One region of the Desulfotomaculum sp. 1211_IL3151 genome, then DNA from elsewhere that is predicted to be linked to it. Evidence: riboswitches for the same ligand, from Rfam matches in the RefSeq annotation. Region 1 holds a riboswitch; the other holds the start of a gene.
What was found. A riboswitch is a leader RNA that binds a small molecule or an ion and turns the genes downstream of it on or off. The one in region 1 is predicted to bind cyclic di-GMP.
Positions count from the first base shown of each region.

Region 1 (6,132 bases):
TTCAAAACAAAAGTATTTACGTTGTTTTCCCTGATATCATAGCGCATAACGGAAAGTGTATTTTGAGTCAATAGGAAGATTTGTCCGTCGTAGATTGTCATCGCAGCACCCAAGCTGGAAAGTGACTCGTATATAACTTGAGGACTGCTGCCGTCAAGGTTCATGGATATTACTTTGTTCCCTGGCTTTACGGTTGAATCGCTATATAGCACATAGAGCTTATCATCCACCGCCAGGATGTCCCAGATGGTGACTGAATAGTCGCTGCTGGCAGCTGTTCGTGCTGTGTAGAGGCGGCTCAGCTTTGTGCCGTCAGTACGAATCCGATACACATCAGCCTGTTTGCTGAAATAAATCCAGCCATCCATAAGATTAAGATTTTGGATTTGATAGTCCCAGAAGTATGTATTACCGTTTTCGTACTACCATCTTTCGCCTGTTTTACAAGACTATATGGTGTTTTCTCAGTGGAAAACATCATGTAATAAAAGTAGTCGCCATCCGTCACAAACATTTTTGATTCAGCATTGGGATATCGACCATATTTTACTGATTCCTCCGCCTGTACAGGTGCAACGAAAACTGCGGCCAGCAGACATGCTAACAATATAGCAATTAGGCTTTTTGCATTTTCAGTTCCTCCAAACGTAAATAATTATTAGTAGTATCTGTATTCTAAAAGCACTTCTTGATTCAAAAATATATCAGCCTATAAGGATGCCGCCGCAATCTTGTATCCAATGAAGCTTTTTCTGTTCCGAATTTCCCCTGGTCCACGCCGCTTTATACGGTAACAACAACAGCGAATCCGGTCATCCTGAAGCAGGTTTCCAGCGTCATCATATCGGAACATGGTCACTCCATTATTCCGTATGGCAGCAATCAGACGGTTTCGGTAATCGTAGGAACATATCAGTAATGCCGCTTCACTAATTCGGAACAAAAAAAGGCAAATTAAGCGCATAACAGAACACAGTATCCTTTAGCCGCTTTATACTTGACACGCTAGGGCAAGAATATGCGCTTAATTTATTTCAATAGCTAAAGGAGGACAACATAATGCAATATACAAACAAACCATCCAAGTTCACGTGGGAGGGGCTCGGAGATATTGGCGCAGGCAGGGATACTATGGGACCGGACATGCCTGTGCTGGTTTACCGCCTGTTTCAATATTCGTTAAGGGATATCCTGACTCGTGAATATGACGAGGAAACTGCCAGCAGCCTGCTTCGGGCAGCCGGATACTTAGCCGGTAAAGAGTTCGCAAAAAATGTACTGGACCTTTCAGGCGATTTTGATTTCTTTATTGCCAACCTGACCAATAAGCTCAAGGAGCTAAAAATCGGCTATCTTCGCGTTGAAAAAGCCGATTTGGATTCGCTGTTCTTTACCTTGACGGTTGCGGAAGATCTGGATTGTTCGGGCCTGCCCATCACCGGTCAAACTGTGTGTGATTATGACGAGGGATTTATTGCGGGCATTCTAGAAGTATACAGCGGCCACTCTTTTACGGTCAGAGAGATCGACTGCTGGGCAACCGGAGGTAGAATCTGCCGGTTCTCTGTAACGTCTAAACCGGCGTGATGCTATTATATAAGAATGACTTTGGAGAGGAGGTGGACAAGGATGGATGATGAAAGTAAAAGAGTACTGGAAGAAATGCAAAATGTATTGGAGAAACTTCTATCCGGACAGCAAAACAACGCCACGGAAGTGCATACTCTCATACCCGAATTGCAGACTCTTGCCGTACAAATTAATCAATTGATACAGAACTTAAATGAAATGAACCGTCTGGCACTGGACCTCTCGCAGGGTAAGCTGGACGGTCCCCATCCCCCCCGGCATAACTATATGGCCAGCCCTCTGAAGGAGCTCCACTCTCAACTGTCTACGTTGATATGGGGCTTACGGCAATTACGATCAGGATATATTGTCGGTAAACTGGATGGTCCCGGCGAACTGTTTGATATATTTAACGAGTTGGTCGATCAGGTGATGGCGGCCTCCACACGGGAGGCAGGCAGCATCGGTAATTCGAATATACCCGTACCCTTTAACAGCTGGCGTTACCATCAGATTTTAAAGACACTTGATTTACTCCATGTCTCAGTATTGGAGGTGGATGGCAGCGGACATGTAGTTTACGCTAACCATTCGGCAAAAGAACTGTTTGGTGATATAGACGATATTTCAGGGCAAACCAAGAGCGATATGCTCGGCCTTATCGCAAAGAACATTACGATAAGCAAAGAAGAAAATACATTTCCGGTTTCCCGAGAGGTTTATGAAGAACGCAACAACACATGGTACTGGGTCACATCCAACTGCTTTTTACTCCCTACCGGGCAGGTATTTTACTTCAATACGATTGAAGACATTAGCGAATGGAAAATCAACAAATATCAATTAAAGATATCGGCAACGGTGGATGAGATGACCGGCACCTATAACCGTAAAACGGGACTGCGAGAGCTGGAAAAGATACTGGCCCGCTCTGATTCTTCGAAAACTTACTGTATTGCCTTTGTTGATATTGATGGTTTGAAAACCATAAACGATAATTACGGTCACAGCGAAGGGGATTATACGATCAAGACTATTGCCAAGGTGCTTCTCTCTTCCATCCGCAGTTCGGATATGGTCTGCAGGTATGGCGGTGATGAATTCTTGATTATCTTTAAGGACTGTACAGAAGAGGTCGCAGAAACAATTATTACAAGGATGTACGAGAAATTGAACAATCTGGATCGTAAAAATCCCAAGCCCTACACGTTGTCCTTCAGTCATGGAGTAACTCCTTTTTCTAATAATCCAAGACCTGCCTATAGGGTTGCCGACCTGCTGGACTTGGCTGACAAAAAGATGTATCAATGCAAAAACCAAAAAAAGCAGAAAAAAGCAAAAGGTAAACCTCATGATGGTTAATGTACAGCATCATAGTTTACTGAAAGACAGAAAAGTGACTTATCACAATACTAGCAAACCGGCGGAAACACCGGGACGCAAAGCAAGAGGGCCTAATCCTCCAACCAGAGGAATGGCAGCCTGGCCGCCGAATTTGATAAAGCATCAAGGCTTTTTGCCCCAAATAAAGAGTGCCGCTTGACTGCAACATGCTCTTTTTATTCTTAGGAAAAACCAAAACTGAACATTCGCTTACCTGGATACCGTTCCTTTGGTTCCTTTGTACCCAATTGGTATTTTTTTGTTCCCAATTAAGGTTGGGATTGAACGACTTTTACATAAAAAAGAAGAAAATTATGCCAATAATTATATAAAAGGAAATCTCCATTGAAAGGATATGACCTCGATTGTTTTTGGATTTTTTAAGCGAAAAATGCGATACTTAAGCAATTCCGTACACTCAAAGGGTGATGAGCCATCGAAAAACAGCGATGAACAGGAAAGCAAAATTAAAGAAAAGCTCCAGGATAACCTGGATAGATTAAAAATCATGTTGGGCGACAGCAACAATTTAAAGATGCACCCATTCCGGTTCGGGACAAACAACTCCTTTTCGGGAGCGCTGGTGTTTATAGATGACCTGGTTGACAACCCGACTTTAACCAATGCTATTCTGCGCCCGGTGATGAGCTGACAGCCGGGGAATGAACAGCCTCTGGCTAGACAGGAATTGCTGGAGGCACTCCAACGGAGGTCCTATGCTCCGGTGATATCCGAACTGTCCAGTCGCTGACTACTCTCACCGCGAGCTACCTGTCTGGTGACAAAGCGATCCTTATTGACGGATGTACCTCTGCGCTTGTGGTCAGCACCAAGGGCTGGGAAAAACGCGCTGGCCCCGCACCCCAGTCTGAAACTGTGGTGCGGGGCCAGCGCGAGGGGTTTACCGAAAACCTGCGCACAAACACATCACCCATCCGGCGAAAAATCCGCAGTGAGCAGCTACGTGTAGACCACATGACTGTTGACCGCAAGACCCAGATCGATGTGTGCCTGATGTACTTAAGCGGTGTGACCGACCTCAAGGTAATAAAGACAGTTAAGGATCGCGTGAGTCAGCTGGACGTGGACTCTATTTTGGAGTCGGGCTATATTGAGGAATATATCGAGGATGCGCCTTTTTCGCCGTTTGCTACCGTAGGCTACAGCGAGAAACCCGATGTGGTCGCGGATCGCCATCGTGGTCGATGGGACCCCCTTTGTGCTAAGTGCGCTGATGCTGTTTATCGAAAGCTTCCAGACTGCCGAAGATTACTATGCCCGCCCACTGTACGCCAGCGTGACATGGATATTGCGTTTCATTGCATCTTTTATAACGGTGTTCGCTCCATCCACATATATTTCGTTGACCGCATTCCATTAAGAACTGATCCCTACTACGCTACTGTTTACGATTGCAAACGCGCGCAAGGGAACGCCATTTCCGGCTTTAATAGAGGCACTGATCATGGTATTTGCATTTGAATTTTTGCGCGAGGCCGGAATCCGGCTGCCTCACCCAGTCGGTCAGGCCATCAGCATCGTAGGCGCGCTTATTATGGGTGATGCGGCCGTAGCAGCCGGTCTGGTCAGCGCTTCCATGGTGATCACCTCGCTAGACAGCGGTGGCCGACTTTCTGGTACCAAGTCAAAATGACTCCAGCTCTATTCTGAGATTTGTAATGATGGTTCTGACTGGATTTGTAGGCTTTTACGATGTTGCGATGGGATTCCTGGCGTTGCTGGTCCATCTTTCCACGTTGACATCCTTTGGAGTATCCTATTTCGACGGTTTCGCCGTTAAGAGCAATATGCAAGATTCTTTAGCGCGTATGCCACTCTTGTTCACCACATCCTTACTAGGTCATGGAAACATCCTGGAAGGAACGGCGTTTTTTCTCCATGTCCAATTGGTCTGCAATTTCTTATTTCGTGTCCTGAACATGGTGACGCTACGATGAAGCTTTAGGGATACAGAGCCTTATCCGGAAGATTTTCTTTATCTGGTCTGGCTCAATGAATACCAGGCCACCGAGACCTTCAATCGTCTCAGTTACGATCCGTAAACCAAGACCATGAAAATCCTTGTCTTCCTTGGTAGTTTCCGGCATGTCGTTCACCATGTTAAGATCACCGTTAAACGAATTGGAAACCTCAATGGTTATCCAATCCTCGTTTGCATCGCTGGTAATCTCAATGTACCGATCCGGGCCGGATAGCTTATTACAGGCGTCGATGGCATTGTCAATTATGTTTGAGAAAACACGGACAATATCCAACTCTTTCATGATGTTTTCAGGGAGATGTGTGACCGCCGAAAAGCGGATGCCTTTTTCTTCACAACTGTTGGCTTCATCCTGCAATATAGCGTCCAAAATAATATTGTCGGAATAAGTTTTATGAACCAGTACATCACGCTGCATGGTATCATGAATTTCGTCCAGCATTCTTGCGGCCTTTTCAAAATCCTGATTGCGCATCAGGATTTTGACTGAAGTCATCAGCTTCACATAATCGTGCCGGAATACTCGAAAGCTCTCCGTATACTTTTGATAAGACTGATAGTGCCGCATTTGACGGGACAACTGCTCCTGTAATTTACGGGTATGCAGCTCATACTCAAGCGATTCAGTTGCCTTGGATGTATGATTGAAAACAAACATCAGCCACAATTTACCGATGACGCAAGCTCCCAAATATAAGGAAGAAAGCCAGGACTGGCTGATCTCATCGTGATATCGCCCATCGTTTATCAACATCAAGAATACCAATTCGAAAATCAGGTAAATAACAACAAACCTAAGCTGTCCTCTGTTATGAAGCAAGTGCCTGGCTTTTTCGTCCGGAAGGACCACCTTACGGATAAACAGGCTAGTCAGGATGGAAAGGAGCACAGCAAGCGCGAATATCGTTTCATAATAGAGTTCATGTTGGAGAACATCTTTGATACTACTGTGCAGAACCATCGAATAAATCGAAAATATGATTCCTTTACTACTGTATAGTGAAAATATATAGATACTGCCCGCATAAAGGATTTGTATCCTATTCCCGTGAAATAGCAGTTGAAAGGCCAGCATCATAGAGCCCATCATGAGAAATACTGCGAATCGGTGATCCAGGAATAAATAGGATGGTATGGTAACACCCATATTGATGACAACTGCTGCGCCTGCATAATAA
Region 1 is NZ_JBAIYV010000057.1:14,404-20,535, reverse strand. Features, by position in the region: gene V6C11_RS15940 (hypothetical protein) at 1-368, opposite strand, end outside; gene V6C11_RS15935 (V4R domain-containing protein) at 1,060-1,587, shown strand; gene V6C11_RS15930 (sensor domain-containing diguanylate cyclase) at 1,630-2,931, shown strand; cyclic di-GMP riboswitch class I at 2,974-3,063, shown strand; gene V6C11_RS15925 (hypothetical protein) at 3,344-3,604, shown strand; gene V6C11_RS15920 (spore germination protein) at 3,640-4,434, shown strand; gene V6C11_RS18745 (spore germination protein) at 4,337-4,606, shown strand; gene V6C11_RS18740 (spore germination protein) at 4,575-4,910, shown strand; gene V6C11_RS15915 (sensor histidine kinase) at 4,902-6,132, opposite strand, start outside.

Region 2 (6,132 bases), on a different contig from region 1:
GTGCTGCAAGCGGGGGAGATAAAATTTCTCAGGGGCATTACCCTTGGCAGCAATGCCGGCATTCATAATCTGGCATTGGAACTAAAAAGATCCTTAGACTACTATTGCGGACAAAGGGCGGAAGAAACAATCGAAAGGGTCATTCTAACCGGCGGCGGTTCTAAGATAAAGGGTGTGGAATCATATCTAAGCAATAGCTGTGGGATACCCATTAAGGTGGAGATACCCACCTGTTGGCAGGTCTATGGTAAAAAAGCGGCCCAAGATTTACCCTATGATCCTTCCTACGCAGTTCCCTTGGGTCTGGCCCTAAGGGAGGTAGACGTGTGAAGTATCAGGTAAATCTCTTGCCTCCCTATCTGGAACCACAACAACCAACAAATTATGGCAAAAAGCTGTTTTTAACCACTTTAGCCGGCCTCTTACTTTTATTGCTTTTCATTGCTTATGGAATTTTTTATACCAAGCTCACCCTACTGCAAAGACAAGTGGATCGGGAAACAGTGGCGTTGTCTGAGCTTCAGGAAAAAACGAAGTCCCTGCAAAATTTAATAGCCAGTAACAAAATGAAAGAAGAACAATTCCTAGCCCTTTCCCAACTAGCTCAAAATCCTTTGTGCTGGTATGAACTGCTGCGTGAGATACCTCTGGCGTTGCCAATGGATACTTGGCTTACGGGCATTGAGATAAAGAAGGTAGAGAATATTTCCAGTGAAGGAGGATTTGTCTCAGCTATTCTGGGCAACCAGGGCAAAACCACAGCCCAGGAGATTCCCCCAAAAGAGTCAAAGAAAACGGTCATCAACACCCCTCCGTCCCCGCCGGTGCCCAATATACTGTATATTTATGGTGCCTGTTGGGTTATGGGCTCTGTGGGTGTGCTGGTGGATAACCTGAGCCAACTACCCCACTTCCAAAATGTCAAATTGGTGGAGGCAAAATATGATCGGCAAAGGGGAATGATAAAATTTGAACTGGTGGCCCAAATTAAAACCGCTCAGTCCTAGGGAGAGGATATGGCTCCTAAGCCTCCTTAGTTTACTGCTGTGCCTGGGTTTTTATAGGCTGGTATTGGAAAAACAAATAAATCAATATTTCGATCTGGAAACCAGGCTGCAAGGTACTCAGCAAGAGTTAGCCAAGGCCAGCAAGGTTTTAGCAGAGGAGAAAAAGCAAAGGGAATTGGCTGTGGCAGTGGATAATAAACTTAAGCCAATGATTTCTTTGGTTGATACCCGTCTACACAAAGGGGACGCTCTGGCCTACTTAAATTGGCAGGCCGATCAAAATCACACCCACCTGCAAGATCTCAAACCTTTGCAGGTAGTGGATAAAAAGCATTATTTAGAAATGCCCTTTACCCTAAAGGTTCAGGGCACCTACCAGGATGTTGTTAACTATATTAAGGTGCTAGAAAGCTTACCTAATATTTCGGAAATACGCAGAGCAGAATTCCGTCCCCTGGATAAAGAAGTCCGTGCTTTGGCAGGAGAGGCCATCATTACAGCAGAGCTAGACCTGGTTGTTTTTTCTGTTAAAGAAGGAACCAGAATCCTAGATGCAGGTAAAGAACTTTCCGAACGCTGGCAGGTCGGCCGGGATAATGCCTTTCAAGGTGTGGAACCTCTTTCGCCGCTGGAGGGTATGACCATACCCAATGGAGAGCCTTCCCTGGAGGAACTAATTGGCAATTAGTGAAATATAATATAAAATGTACACATAGATTCAATTTAATAGGTAGAAACTAGAAAGAAGTATAGGGATTACAGGAGGGACCCAGTTTGGTTGATAAAAACGGTTTAAAAGAGGTCTTAGGTGTTGCCCTGTCCAATGGCGGCGACTTTGCTGATGTTTTTATAGAAGAGAAACAAAGCATTGGTATCGGCATGGAGGCTGGCAAAATCGAGCGGGTTTATTCTGGCTTGGATGCCGGAGCGGGTATTCGGGTGTTATCCGGGGAGGTTACAGCCTATGCCTATACCAATGACCTGACGAAGGATGGTCTACTGGAGGCGGCCAAAATAGTCAGTCATGCCGCCAAGGGAAGCAAAAAAGACCTTAACCTGGACTTAACTTCAATTAAGCCCCTGGTTAATTTTGAAATTAAAACCCGGCCGGAAAGTGTGCCCACCACCACCAAAGTGGATTTAGTGAAAAGGGTGGAAAGGGCCGCCAGGGCTGTGGATAAGGATAAGATTAAGCAGGTTATCGTTGGCTACGGCGATACCGTACAAAAGGTAACCATTGCCAACACCGAGGGGACCTTTGTGGAGGATGAAAGAATCCGTACCAGGCTAGTTGTCAATGTGGTTGCTTCAGAGAATAATGTCATCCAGACAGGCTATGATGCCATCGGCAGTCATGCTGGTTTTGAATTGTTTGAGCAGTATAACCCCGAGGAATTTGCCCAGATTGCCGCCCAGCGTGCAGTGAATATGCTTGAGGCAGTACCGGCACCCTCCGGTAAAATGCCTGTGGTAATGGCCGGGGAAGCTGGCGGCACCATGGTTCACGAAGCCTGTGGTCACGGCCTGGAAGCAGATTTGGAGCAAAGGGAACTGTCTGTTTACACCAACAAAAAAGGCCAACAGGTGGCCAATGAATTGGTTACAGTGGTGGATGATGCCACCATAACCAACCGTTACGGTTCCTACCGCTTTGATGATGAAGGGGTGCCCTCCCAGAAAGTTACACTGATTGAAAAGGGCATCCTGACCGATTACCTTTACGATCACCTGACAGCCGCCAAAGAAGGCCGGGAATCCAACGGCCATGGCCGCCGGGAATCCTATCAACACAAACCCATTCCCCGCATGGGCAATACCTACATTGCCCCGGGCAAAGAGGACCCGGAAAAAATTATCAAAGATTACAAAAGCGGTCTGCTGGTCAAAAAAATGGGCGGTGGTCAGGTCAATACCACCACCGGGGATTTTGTCTTTGATGTGGCAGAGGGTTATTTAATTAAAGATGGAGAAATCGGCCAAATGGTGCGGGGAGCAACCCTCACTGGCAACGGCCCGGAAGTTCTGCGCATGGTAGAAAGGGTTGGTTCCGATCTGGGCTTCACCATTGGCACCTGCGGCAAAGACGGCCAAGGGGCCCCTGTATCTGACGCCCAACCAACCATGGCCATTAAGGAACTGGTGGTAGGCGGCACAGCCCACAGTGATGAGGATAATAAACTTAGCCGCAAACTGGATGAAGGCTTTGGGAAGATCAGAAGAATATAGAATCGTTAAGGACGGCTCAGGCCGTCCTTAAAAGTTTACGTATCATGGTGTTATGATTTCAAATATTTTAGTTAATTCAAGCTGAAGGCCAGGAAAAAGAGTGGAAGTTAAAAGGGTTTCCTCACTAAAGACGCCAGCTTTTTGTAAATCACTGTCACCCTGAGTAAAGGTTTCAATGAGTCGGTTATCAGGGTCAACAATCCAATATTCTCTAACACCATGGGCAAAATAAAGCCTTCTTTTATCGAAGCGGTCACGCTTAATGGTTGAGGGGGAGAGTACCTCTACGACTAAATCAGGTGCACCTTGAATATTTAGTTTTTTAATAATAGAAAGCCGTTCTTTCGTAATATAGAGGATATCCGGTTGAAGTATATTGTGATTGTCAAATACCACATCTGTGGGAGCAGTAAAAACTTCCCCAATGCCATTTTCATAGACAAAACTATTTAAAATAGTGTACAGTCGTCCTACCACCCTTTGATGATTCACACTTGGCGAAGGTACCACAAATAACTCCCCTTCCAAAAGTTCATACTGTTCTTGACCATTTAATCCCATGTAATCTTCATAGGTATACAGCTTCTGGCTGACCTTCCTCATCTCGTTCACCTGCCTTAAAATTTAAGACCTAATATGCTTTGCAATATTTTAACACACCAATTCTATTTTACAAATAATTGGAAAAGCATCAACTAGCTAATTTTTTTATTTATAAGCATTCTAAAAAGGATATTGTTGACAAAAAGAGAATAATTATAAAACACATTAGATCTTTGTAGTATATTAAATAATAGGGGCATACTTCGCGAAAGTGAAGGACGCAAAGCTTCGGGCCTAAAGACCCAGTCCATGGCAGCCGGGTTGCCTTAGGATATTTAACGAAACCTAAGTTTTATTACTGGTGGTTTCGTTTTTTGCGTTAATAAAAAGGAAACAGGAGAGGTCTATGAAGTTTACGCGGGGTTTTTTAGGAACATGGTTAGTTAATGAGGGTATTATCACACAGAAACAGTTGGAGGATGCCCTGGAGTATCAAAGGCAAAACCCAGAACAGACCGGAGTGTTAGGTAAGGCCTTAGTACATCTAGGTTATTGCTCCGAGGATGATATAGCAAGGATTATCGCCAAGCAGGCAGGGGTTCCCTTTGTCTCTTTGGAGAAATACAACATCGACCCGGCAGCGATTACGACCGTTTCAGTTGATGCGATGAAACGCTACCGAGCATTTCCCATTGGCTTTAATAATGGCAAACTGTTGGTGGCCATGCAAAAACCCACGGATATTGTTGCCATTGATAATATACGTTCCTTAACAGGCCTAGAGGTTATGCCCGTGTTTTCTCCGGATAGTGAACTGGACGTGGCCATTGAAAAATACAGCCGGGAAGCCCTGGGATTTAATAAGGTAGAAGAAGAAACACCACAGGTTGAAGAACTTACAGAAAACATAGATGACGACCAAAAACCAGCTGTGCAGTTGGCTAACCTGATTTTATCCCAGGCCGTGGCCGCTAAGGCCAGTGATGTCCATATTGAGAGATATGAAAAACGTATGAGGGTGCGATTTAGAATTGATGGTGTATTGCATGATATCATGGAACCGCCGGTAAAGATGCATGCCACCCTGGTATCCCGCCTTAAAGTAATGGCCAATCTGGATATAGCCGATCGCAGGGTACCCCAGGACGGACGGATGTCCCTTAGAATTGAAGGAAGACCCATTGATATTCGTATGGCTACCTTACCAACTGGTTATGGTGAAAGGTTAACCATGCGCCTGTTGGATGGTTCAGCTAGGGTGATTAGTCTGGAAGAACTTGGTGTAGCAACAAAAATACTTGAAAAATACCGTGATCTTCTAAAATTGCCCTATGGTTTCATTTTAGTAACAGGCCCCACCGGCAGCGGCAAAAGCACCACCCTATATGCCAGTCTCAACTCCCTTGATCGGGTTAGTAAAAATGTCATTACCATTGAAGATCCTGTGGAATATCGAATGGAGGGGGTTAATCAAATTCAAATTAATCCCCAGGCAGGGCTTACCTTTGCCTCGGGTCTTCGCTCTATCCTGAGAAATGACCCGGATATTATTATGGTGGGTGAGATTCGCGATCATGAAACTGCCAAAATTGCCATTGAATCAGCCATGACTGGCCATATGGTTCTGGCCACCTTACATACCAATGATGCCCCCGGTGCCATCACCCGATTAACTGAAATGGGCGTTGAACCTTTTCTGATTGCTTCATCCCTCGTATGTGTTTTAGCCCAGCGTTTGGCCAGGGTGCTTTGTCCCCATTGTAAAGAAAAGATTCAGTTACCCAGGGAAGATTTGGCCAAGATTCCTGATTTCCCCTTTGAGGCTGGCGAAGATCGGGTTACCTTATATAAGCCAAAGGGCTGTATGAGGTGCAGCAACACTGGCTTCCGTGGCAGGGTAGGTATCTACGAACTATTATTTGTTACCGAGAAAATTCAACGCCTGGCCCTGGCCAAGGCCTCAGCCAAAGAAATAACCAAGGCTGCTCTGGCAGAGGGTATGGTTGTTTTGAGACAAGATGGTTTGTTAAAGGTAAAACAAGGTATTACTTCTTTGGAAGAAGTATTAAGGGTGGTCGTATAGATGGAAAACAGAAAAGTACCGGATATTAATGAAATATTAATACGTACCGTAGGGATGAATGGTTCGGACCTGCACTTAAACGTGGGAACCCAGCCGGCAGTTCGTGTTTACGGTGAACTGGTACGGATGGAAGATGTACCCAAACTGATGCCAAAGGATATCGAAAATATTATTTACCCTATTCTCCAACCCCATCACCGGGAACAATTGGGGAAGGACTGGGAATTGGATTTTTCTTACTCTATTCCGGGCATTAGCCGTTTCCGTGGCAAT
Region 2 is NZ_JBAIYV010000041.1:87,073-93,204, forward strand. Features, by position in the region: gene pilM (type IV pilus biogenesis protein PilM) at 1-330, shown strand, start outside; gene V6C11_RS11285 (hypothetical protein) at 327-1,007, shown strand; gene pilO (type 4a pilus biogenesis protein PilO) at 1,072-1,695, shown strand; gene V6C11_RS11295 (TldD/PmbA family protein) at 1,782-3,233, shown strand; gene V6C11_RS11300 (Uma2 family endonuclease) at 3,276-3,836, opposite strand; cyclic di-GMP riboswitch class I at 4,022-4,105, shown strand; gene V6C11_RS11305 (GspE/PulE family protein) at 4,183-5,859, shown strand; gene V6C11_RS11310 (type IV pilus twitching motility protein PilT) at 5,860-6,132, shown strand, end outside.
Region 2: linked by a shared signal. The riboswitch ahead of V6C11_RS11305 (GspE/PulE family protein) and the one ahead of V6C11_RS15925 (hypothetical protein) in region 1 are both predicted to bind cyclic di-GMP.